One region of the Kaistia nematophila genome, then DNA from elsewhere that is predicted to be linked to it. Evidence: riboswitches for the same ligand, from Rfam matches in the RefSeq annotation. Region 1 holds a riboswitch; each other region holds the start of a gene.
What was found. Region 1 has a riboswitch for cobalamin ahead of OSH07_RS11335 (ribonucleoside-diphosphate reductase subunit alpha). Riboswitches for the same ligand answer to the same signal wherever they lie in the genome.
Positions count from the first base shown of each region.

Region 2: another riboswitch for cobalamin. It lies ahead of OSH07_RS04635 (CbtB domain-containing protein); the one in region 1 lies ahead of OSH07_RS11335 (ribonucleoside-diphosphate reductase subunit alpha).
Region 3: another riboswitch for cobalamin. It lies ahead of metE (5-methyltetrahydropteroyltriglutamate--homocysteine S-methyltransferase); the one in region 1 lies ahead of OSH07_RS11335 (ribonucleoside-diphosphate reductase subunit alpha).

Region 1 is NZ_JAPKNK010000004.1:97,911-101,173, forward strand. Features, by position in the region: gene OSH07_RS11335 (ribonucleoside-diphosphate reductase subunit alpha) at 1-1,980, opposite strand, end outside; cobalamin riboswitch at 2,089-2,301, opposite strand; gene OSH07_RS11340 (AraC family transcriptional regulator) at 2,372-3,244, opposite strand.
Region 2 is NZ_JAPKNK010000002.1:73,687-76,949, reverse strand. Features, by position in the region: gene cobU (bifunctional adenosylcobinamide kinase/adenosylcobinamide-phosphate guanylyltransferase) at 1-342, opposite strand, end outside; gene OSH07_RS04640 (CbtA family protein) at 347-1,090, opposite strand; gene OSH07_RS04635 (CbtB domain-containing protein) at 1,107-1,307, opposite strand; cobalamin riboswitch at 1,338-1,555, opposite strand; gene OSH07_RS04630 (hypothetical protein) at 1,586-1,843, opposite strand; tRNA gene OSH07_RS04625 (tRNA-Asn) at 2,059-2,134, opposite strand; tRNA gene OSH07_RS04620 (tRNA-Asn) at 2,225-2,300, opposite strand; gene OSH07_RS04615 (formate dehydrogenase subunit delta) at 2,509-2,742, opposite strand; gene fdhD (formate dehydrogenase accessory sulfurtransferase FdhD) at 2,732-3,263, opposite strand, start outside.
Region 3 is NZ_JAPKNK010000002.1:662,877-666,139, reverse strand. Features, by position in the region: gene OSH07_RS07405 (efflux transporter outer membrane subunit) at 1-734, opposite strand, end outside; gene OSH07_RS07400 (ArsC family reductase) at 1,065-1,415, shown strand; cobalamin riboswitch at 1,474-1,696, shown strand; gene metE (5-methyltetrahydropteroyltriglutamate--homocysteine S-methyltransferase) at 1,802-3,263, shown strand, end outside.

The sequences.
Region 1 (3,263 bases):
CGGACGATGGCGCAGGTTGGAGCGGCGCGCCTCCGGGATCGTGTAGAAATTGATGTCGATGACGTTGTCGAGCATCCGCATCGCCGTCTGGACGGTGCGCGCCAGCCGGTCGAGATCGAGGCCGTCGCCGACGATGTGGTGGGCGAGGTTGATCGAGCCGAGATTGCAGACCGCGACCTCGTCGTTCGAGGTGTTGAGCGTGATCTCGGTGCAGAGATTGGACGAGTGCACGACGCCGGCATGGCGCTGCGGCGAGCGGATGTTGCAGGGATCCTTGAAGGTGATCCAGGGATGCCCGGTCTCGAACAGCATGGTCAGCATGCGGCGCCAGAGGTCGGTCGCCTTGACCTCCTTGTGGACGCGCATCTCGCCGCGCTTCGCCTTCGCCTCGTAGCCCTCATAGGCGGTCTTGAAGGCGGGGCCGTAGAGGTCGTGCAGGTCCGGCGTCTCGTCGGGCGAGAACAGCGTCCAGACGCCGTCCTCGGCGACGCGCTGCATGAACAGGTCCGGCACCCAGTTGGCGGTGTTCATGTCATGCGTGCGGCGGCGGTCGTCGCCGGTGTTCTTGCGGAGATCGAGGAATTCCTCGATGTCGACATGCCAGGTCTCGAGATAGGCGCAGACGGCGCCCTTGCGCTTGCCACCCTGATTGACGGCGATCGCGGTGTCGTTCGCCACCTTCAGGAACGGCACCACGCCCTGGCTCTCGCCATTCGTGCCCTTGATGTGGGCGCCGAGGCCGCGCACGCGCGTCCAGTCATTGCCGAGGCCGCCGGAATACTTTGCCAGCAGCGCATTGTCCTTCACCGACTTGAAGATGCCGTCGAGATCGTCCGGCACCGTGGTCAGGAAGCAGGAGGAAAGCTGCGGCCGCAGCGTGCCGGAATTGAACAGGGTCGGCGTCGAGGCCATGAAATCGAACGACGACAAGAGGTCGTAGAACTCGATCGCCCGCGTCTCGCGGTCGATCTCGCGCAGCGCCAGGCCCATGGCGACGCGCATGAAGAAGGCCTGCGGCAGCTCGATGCGGGTGCCGCCGGTCTGCAGGAAATAGCGATCGTAGAGGGTCTGCAGGCCCAGGAACTGGAAGTTGAGGTCGCGTTCGGGCTTCAGCGCCGCGGCAAGGCGGGCGAGGTCGTAGCGGCCGAGCTCGGGATCGACCAGCTCGTGCTCGATGCCGACGCGGATGAAGGCGGGGAAATAGTCGGCATAGCGGGTCGCCATCTCGGCCTGGGTCGGCTGCGCCACGACGCCCTCGACGAAGGAGACGGCCTCGGCGCGCAGCATGTCGAGCAGCAGGCGGGCGCTGACAAAGGCGTAGTTGGGCTCGCTCTCGACCAGCGTGCGCGCCGCCATCACCGGCGCCAGCGCCAGCTCGGCCGGCGAGATGCCGTCATAGAGGTTGCGGCGCGTCTCGGCGAGGATCGCGGCGGCGTCGACATCGGCGAGGCCGGCGCAGGCCTCGTCGACCACGAGCTGCAGGCGGCGCTCGTCGAGCGGGCGGAGGATGCCGTCGGCGCCGCGCACCTGGAACAGCGGCGCGCCGGCGGGAACGGCCGCCTCGGCCGTGCGGCGGGCGCGGGCGCGCTCCTCGCGATAGAGCACATAGGCGCGGGCGACCTTGTGGTGCTCGCCGCGCATCAGCGCCAGCTCGACCTGGTCCTGCACGTCCTCGATATGCAGCGCGCGATCGGAGCCGACGCGGCGCGTCAGCGCGCTGACGATCTGGCCGGTCAGGTCGTCGACGATCTCGTGCACGCGGCGCGAGGCGGCGGCGCTGTTGCCCTCGACGGCGAGAAACGCCTTGGTGAGCGCGACGGCGATCTTGGCGGCGTCGAAGGGCGACACCGAGCCGTTGCGACGAATGACATGAAATGCCGGCGTGGCGGCGGCAGACGCCTTGGACGGAACCGGAACCGGCGAATGCGACGGGTTGGACGCGAGGGGTACGCTGCGGTCGGAATCGATCGTGAGTGACATCGGCTTCAGCCCAGATGTTGGAGCGGGGGCGAGCCGAAGCGAATAGAACGCGCGGCCCGAAAAAGGCCGCACGGTTCCAGCGCTCCACCGGGACACCCCGCCCGAGGACGTTTTCAATCTGTCGAGGCAGGTCTCCTGGCTCACGGGTCGTCGTTCTGCCCACCTTCCCGGAACCTCACGGTTCCAGTGGTCTCTCCGGACAGATACTCGCCGTTCACAGTTGCGGGGGCAGCTCCGGCTTCACCCTTTTCAGGGCGTCCCGGCATTCCCTCAAACTCCCGGATCTTGCGACTCGAAAGAGCCTCGACACGCAGATGTAGTGCGCTTCTCGGCTTTCTCCGTCAACATGTAGTTATTCTTGACTCACAACGAATCAGGTGGGCGGCCGGCCTCAGCAGGCGCTCGCATACATGCCGGTGGTGCGGAACTCGGTCGGACTGGTGCCGAAGAAGCGGCGGAACACCTTGGCGAAATAGTTGGAATCGTCGAAGCCGGACAGCACCGCGACCTCCTTCACCGACAAGACCTGCTGGCCGGCGAGCAGGCGGGCGGCGCGGCGCATCCGCTCCTGCAGCACGAACTCGGCCGGCGGCATGCCCTCGCTCGCCGCGAACATGCGCGAGAAATGCGCCCGGCTGAAGCCGGAGAATTCGGCCAGCTCCGGCACCGACAGCGGCTTGTCGAGATTCGCGAGGATGTGCTCGATCACGCGCTGGATGACGCCATTGTCGGCGAGCGAGGCGCCATGCGAGCCGAACACGTCGTCATAGAGCGCCGTCGCCGCCTCGTAGGCGATCGCCGAAGCCGCGCCGGGGGTCTCGCCGCCGCCCTCGACCAGCCGCAGGCTGCAATCGGCGAGGTGGTCGATGGTGTCGGGCCGGAGCCGCAGGATCGGCCCCGTGGCTTCCAGGATCTGGCGATGGATGCGGAGCGCTTCCTGCCCGTTCATCGAGATCCAGAAGAACTCCCAGGGCGTGCCCGGCTCGACGGAATAGCAGTGGTTGTGCGGCACGATCACCAGCATCGTCTCGCCCGCGCCGACGCGATAATTGCGCCGCTCATAGCGCAGGTTGCCGAAGCCCGAAACGGTGTGCTGAAGCACGGTGAAAGGGGTCTGGCCGCGCTTGCGGCCGTCCCAGCTATAGCTCGCGTCGCTGCGCGTCTCGTAGCCCGTGCTGGTCGGCATGGTGTGCAGCCTGTGGCGGCCGCGCGGCAGCGAAACCGTCTTCATGACCGGGGCGCGAAGCGCCAGTTTGTCGAGCATAAAATCACCCGCGAAAGCA
Region 2 (3,263 bases), on a different contig from region 1:
CGCGGCCGCCAGCGCGTCGCCCTCACTGACGACGTCACGTTCCGCTTCCATCAGGTTGGAGAGCCAGAGCGTCAGGCAATCGACGAGGATGACGCGGCCGGGATCGGCGAGATCAGCCAGCCGGGCTGTCAGGTCGAGCGGCTCTTCCACCGTCGTCCAGTCGAGGCCTCGCCGGTCGCGATGCGCCGAAATCCGCGCCTGCATTTCAGCATCGCGGATCTCGGCGGTGGCGAGGTAGGTGGCCGGCAACCCGGTGCGGGCCACCAGTTCCTCGGCGAAGCGGCTCTTGCCGGAGCGGGCGCCGCCGAGGACGAGCGCCGTGCGCGGCGCGGAAGGTGCCACGATCTCAGGCCGTCCGGGACAGGCGCTGATAGAGCCAGCCGGAGAAGAGGCCCGACAGCGCCCATAGCAGCGCGCTGACCACCAGCGAGGCCGCGACGAACTCGCCGCCGAGGCCAGCCGGATAGGAGGCTTCGAGCGTCGGCGGCACCGGTGCGCCGATCACATGCGGCAGCACGCCGATGACAAGGCCGGCAGCCTTCAGCAGCCACGAACCGCTGAAAACGATCAGCGCAAGGCCGATCGCCGAGGCAGCGACGGTCGAGAGCCACCAGACCTGCCGCGAGGTGACCTCGGCGGCTGCCGTGCCGGGAAGCTCCGGCGACAGGCCGAGCGACGGCAGCAGCGAGGCGGCGAAGAAGCCGGCCACGCCCCAGAGCACGCCGGTGCGCGCGTCGATCTTGCCGCCGCGGATCGACATCAGGCCGAGCAGAACGGCCGAAACGCCGACCCCCATCAGCAGGTTGGCGAGCAGCGTGTAGGCCGAGCGCTCGAAGCCGTCCGCCGGCGACCACGCGTCCTCGTCATGCTGATGCGCCGGAGCGGCTTCGGGAGCGGCCGCCTCATGCGCATGGGCCTCGGTCGTCGAGTGCTCGTGCGGCGCGGCGGCGGCGGCCGGCGCCGGCTCGGCGTTCTCGAAGGTTTCGGCGTGGAGGATCAGAGGCTCGGTGGTGACCGCCTGAACGACGGACAGCGCAATGCCCACGGCAAGCCCCGCGCCGAAGGCGCTGAGGATGATCGTCTTGAACATGTTGATCCCTATGGCGTCAGTGGCAGGGCAGACCGAGGGAATGCCGGGTGTCGTGAGTCGCGTTGTGGATCAGGCTCGGCGCGGCGAAGCCGGTGCCGATGAACAGGAACAGACCGAAGGCGACGGCGAACAGGGCCGGGACGATGCGGGAACCCGCCTGCGCCTCTACACCGGAAATCGACGTGGACCGCGTTGCGGCCTTGGAAAGATTGGACATAGCGTCTCCTTGGCCGTCCCACCGACGGCTGACTGGTATGAGGCGCTGGCTGGTCTCCTGGCTCGCGGGTCGCAGCTTCCTCGACGCCTTCCCGGTTTCCCAGTGGCCATCGCGAGGTCGCTCGCCGCATACAGTTGCGGGGGCAGCTTCGGCATTGGAATCCCGCTAGGGGTCCTTCCGTACCGAATTCCCATTTCATCCCCCTGAACCTTGGGTCCATCGGGGGAACCGACGCAAAATGACGCTAGATGGATTGCCGCTCCGGCGCAAGTCGCCGCTCATTTGGCGGCGGCGGTGCCCTTGTTGCGAAAGTGGGCCCAGCGGCGGAGGATCGCGACTTCGGATTGCCGGCGCAGGCGCCGCACGCGCGGAAAATCGTGCGACAGCACCACCAGCCCGACCGGCACCATCCAGAAGCCGAGCACCGGCAGGAATCCGAGCACGCCGCCCAGCAGGAAGCCGCCGCCGATGGCGACGCGCGCCGTGCGGCTGCGCGGGAGGGAGATCGCCTTCTTGCCGAAACGAATGGATGCCATGCGGGTCGGGCACTCCCGGGAGGATTGTTCAAAGCCCGCCATCAACCCGCGTCGCGGGAGGCTCGAGGCTGTCCTTTTATGTGGAAGAGGCCGGCCCGATTGCAACACCCCGTCCTGCCGTCCGCAGTGAACCGGGAGAGACGCCGAGCGCCAAGCGCGAGGCGGAAAACAATCAAGGGGCCGGATGGCTATCCATCCGACCCCTTGATCAAAACTGGCTCCGCGAGTTGGACTCGAACCAACGACCCGGTGATTAACAGTCACCTGCTCTACCAACTGAGCTATCGCGGAACAGCGTATGCGGCCCCTTTCCTCGCCTCGTCGAGGCTCGGAAACAATCAAGGGGCTAGATGGCTATCCATCCAACCCCTTGATCGAATTTGGCTCCGCGAGTTGGACTCGAACCAACGACCCGGTGATTAACAGTCACCTGCTCTACCAACTGAGCTATCGCGGAACAGCGTCGCCGCTGCTGTGAGCGAGGCTATAGCAAAGCCCGTATCGGCTTGCAAAGACCTAAAACGCATGTTTTCCGCCCATATAGGGCAAGGGGCGCCAAAACGTAGCGTTCCCGCGGGTTTGGCGTGGGGATAACTCGAACGATCGAACCCGGATCCGCAGCCGCATAAATATCGCCGGGCGGTCTCCCGGCCGCCCGAACGCGCCTATCGCGCCGCCGCCATCTCGCGCAATCTCTCCACCGCCTGGCGGACGAGCGGGTCGAGCCCGGCGCCGCCGGCGTCGAGATGGGCGAGAATGCCGGCCCGCATCCGGGGGTCCCAGAACTTGCGCAGATGCTCGGCGATCGCCGCAGGGGCCTTCTCCGCGCCCTGGCTGGCGAAGAACTTGCCGATCTGGTTCGCCATGTAGACGAGCTTCTCGGACGTATCAGACGACATGGGCTGCAACTTCCTCGGCAATCCGATGCGGATGGGTGAAGACTTCGAAGCTGTCGCCGCGCGCGATGGCCGCCAGCGTGATGCCGGCGGCCTCGGCTGTGCGGACGGCGAGCGCGGTCGGCGCCGACACGGCGACAATCAACGGCGCGCCGATCATGGCCGTCTTCTGCACCATCTCGACCGAGACGCGGCTGGTCAGGATCACCATGCCGGACGCCCCGTCGATGCCGTCCCGCGCCAGCGCACCGCAGAGCTTGTCGAGCGCATTGTGGCGACCGACATCCTCGCGCAATGCAACGACGCCCTTCCCCGGCAGCGCGAAAGCGGCGGCATGCATGGAATGGGTCTCGCCGTTCAACAATTGCAGCGGCGCCAGCGCCGCCAGCGCGCCGCGGATCTCCCGCGCGCTGAAGCGCGTGGCCTGGTCGACCGGCGGCACACGGCGCATCGCCTCGGCGAGGCTGTCGATGCCGCAGAGGCCGCAGCCGGTCGGCCCGGCCATGTAGCGCCGACGCTGCGCC
Region 3 (3,263 bases), on a different contig from region 1:
AGGGCGCCGGGAGCGCGGCCGGTCAGGACGGAGAGGCGGTGCACGGTCTCGGCATAGGCGGCTTCGAGCGACGGGATGCCGGCCTCGGTGCTGCTGGCCTGGCCCTCGGCCGTTGCGACGTCGGCGGCGGTGGCGCCGCCGGCCTCGAATTTGTTGCGGGTGATCGCCGCCGTCTCGCGCTGCGATGCCGCCGTGCGCCTGGCGAGCGCGATGCGGGCCTGGTAGCCGCGGGCGGTGACATAGTTGCTGGCGACGTCGCCGATCATGGTGAGCAGAGCCGCGCGCAATTCTTCCTCGGCCGCATCCATGCCATAGCGGGCCGCCTCGACGGCGCGCTTGTTGCCGCCGAAGAGGTCGAGCTCCCAGCTGGCGTCGAGCCCGGCCTGGAACTGGCTGGAGACGTCGCCATTGCTCTTGCTGCGCGTGGCGGCGCCGCTGCCATTGGCCGACGGCAGAAGCGTGCCGACCGTCTGGCGGTAGCTGGCGCGCGCTTCGCGGATGCTGGCCTTGGCGGTGGCGACGTCGAGATTGCCGGCGACGGCCTCGTTCACCAGATCATCGAGCATCGGGTCGCCGAGGTGTTGCCACCATTGCGACAGCTCCGGCGGCTTCGACGGCTTGACCGCGGAGCCGGCGCTCCATTTCATCGGCAGCGAGACTGTCGGCTTCTCGACATCCGGCCCGACGACGACGCAGCCGCCGAGCGCCGTCGTCAGGGCAAGCAGCAGCCCCAGACGGGACAGTCTGGCGGACGTGCGCTGGGATGCTCCGGATGGAGCCTGTCCGGAGCGCGGTTCCGCAAATTGCCGGGCGACCGGAAGCCTTTGAAGAAGCAAGTGTGAATCCAAATTAATTATAATGAAGGCTAGCTATATTCGTCGGCTCGACGGCCCGTCAACGCCGCCCGGCAGGGCGCATGGCCGCATGCAGATTGCGCTGCGGCGTCTTGCACGCGGCCTTCGCGGAGGCCGGATCTGCATGTCTGGCGTGGCAGCCGCTATGATCGGCGCAGGGAATCGCGGGCGGCTGGATCCAGCCAGCCTGCCTCACAGGAGAAAGACGGCGTGACGGTCACGATCTACGGCATCAAGAACTGCGACACGATGAAGAAAGCCCGGCAGTGGCTTGATGCCAATGGCATTTCCTATGCGTTCCATGATTACAAGGCCGAGGGCATCGATCGCGCCCATCTCGATCGCTGGGTCGGCGAGCTGGGCTGGGAGACGGTGCTGAACCGGGCGGGAACGACGTTCCGCAAGCTCGAAGACGCCGACAAGCAGGATCTCGACGCCAGCAAGGCGATCGGCCTGATGCAGGCGCAGCCCTCGATGATCAAGCGGCCGATCCTCGATCTCGGCGACGGTCGCCTGCTGGCCGGCTTCAAGCCGGAGATCTATGCGGCGGCGTTCGAATAGGCCTCATGTTGATATAAGGATATCTTTATATCCCGCTTGACGGAGGGCGGCACGACGCCTAGGAGTCGGGCGTCGTGGTTCCCTGGGCCGTCTGCGCGGCGCCAGGGCTAAGAGGGAATCCGGTGCGTCTGTCCGAAGGGGCGGGCAATGCCGGAGCTGCCCCCGCAACTGTGAGCGGCGAGCCCGGGTCCATTCCGTGTCACTGAAGCGAGAGCTTCGGGAAGGCCGGGCCGGGGCGGCGACCCGCGAGCCAGGAGACCTGCCGCGACCTCATAACGTCCCTGGGCGGGGTGTCCCGGTGGTGCGCTTGCGCCCGCCGTTCTTCGCGCCGGGATTCTACGCATGCGTCCGCTCGGCCTTTGCCCCCAAACATTTGGGGTAAGCCGATGTCTCCTTCTCCTTCCACGCTGCCTGTCAGCACGCTCGGTACGCCGCGGATCGGTCCGCGCCGCGAGCTCAAGTCTGCCCTCGAAAGCTACTGGTCCGGCAAGAGCCGCTCCGATGACCTGCTCGCCAGCGCCGCCGCGCTTCGCGCCTCCAACTGGGCGCGCCAGCATGCGCTCGGCGTCACCAACATCCCGTCGAACGATTTCTCGCTCTATGACCATGTGCTCGACACCAGCCTCATGGTCGGGGCGATCCCGGAGATCTATGGCTGGACCGGCGGCCCGGTGCCGCTCGACACCTATTTCGCCATGGCGCGCGGCAGCCAGGGCGATGGCGCGCATGCGGATTGCGGGCATCATCATCACGGCGCGGGGCAGGGCGTGCCGGCGCTCGAAATGACGAAGTGGTTCGACACCAACTACCACTACATGGTGCCGGAATTCACGGCCGGGCAGCGCTTCAGCCTCGCCGCGACCAAGCCGCTTGACGAATATCTGGAGGCGAAGGCGCTCGGCTACGAGACGCGGCCGGTGCTGCTCGGTCCCGTCAGCTATCTGAAACTCGGCAAGAGCAAGGATGCCTCGCTCGATCCGCTGTCGCTGCTGCCCGGCCTGCTGCCGGCCTATGTCGAGATGCTGCGCCGGCTGGCGGCGAACGGCGCCGAATGGGTGCAGATTGACGAGCCCTGCCTCGTCCTCGACCTCGACGACAAGAGCCGGCAGGCGCTCCGCGTCGCCTACGGCATGTTCGCCTATGCGCTGCCCAAGCTGAAGCTGATGCTCACCCCCTATTTCGGCGCGCTCGGCGACAATCTCGACACCGCGCTGGAGCTGCCCGTCGCGGGCCTGCATCTCGATCTCGTTCGCGCGCCGGAGCAGCTCGATGCCGTGCTGGCGAAGGCGCCGCGCGGGCTCGTGCTGTCGCTTGGTGTCATCGACGGCCGCAACATCTGGCGCGCCAATCTCGCCACCCTGCTCGACCGGCTGGAGCCGGTGGTGGCGCGCCGGGGTTCGGATCATATCCAGATCGCTTCGTCCTGTTCGCTGCTGCATGTGCCGATCGACCTGGAACAGGAAACCGAACTCGACGCCGAGCTGAAGAGCTGGCTGGCCTTCTCCGTCCAGAAGATGGGCGAACTGGCGAGCCTCGGCCGGGCGCTGGCGGGCGGGCGCGAGAGCGTCGCCGCCGAGATCGCCGCCTCGGTGCTTGCCGTCGGCACGCGTTCGACGTCGCCCCGGGTTCATGACGCCGCCGTGGCGGCCCGCTCCGCCGCCGTCACCGCCGAGCAAGCGCGGCGGGCGAGCCCGTTTGTCGAGCGGCACGCGCTGCAGCAGGGCGTGCTCGACCTGCCGGCCTTCCCGACGACGACGATCGGCTCCTTCCCGCAGACGTCAGAGGTGCGCAAGGCGCGCGCCGCGCATGCCAAGGGCGCCCTGGACGACACCGCCTATGAGGCGTTCC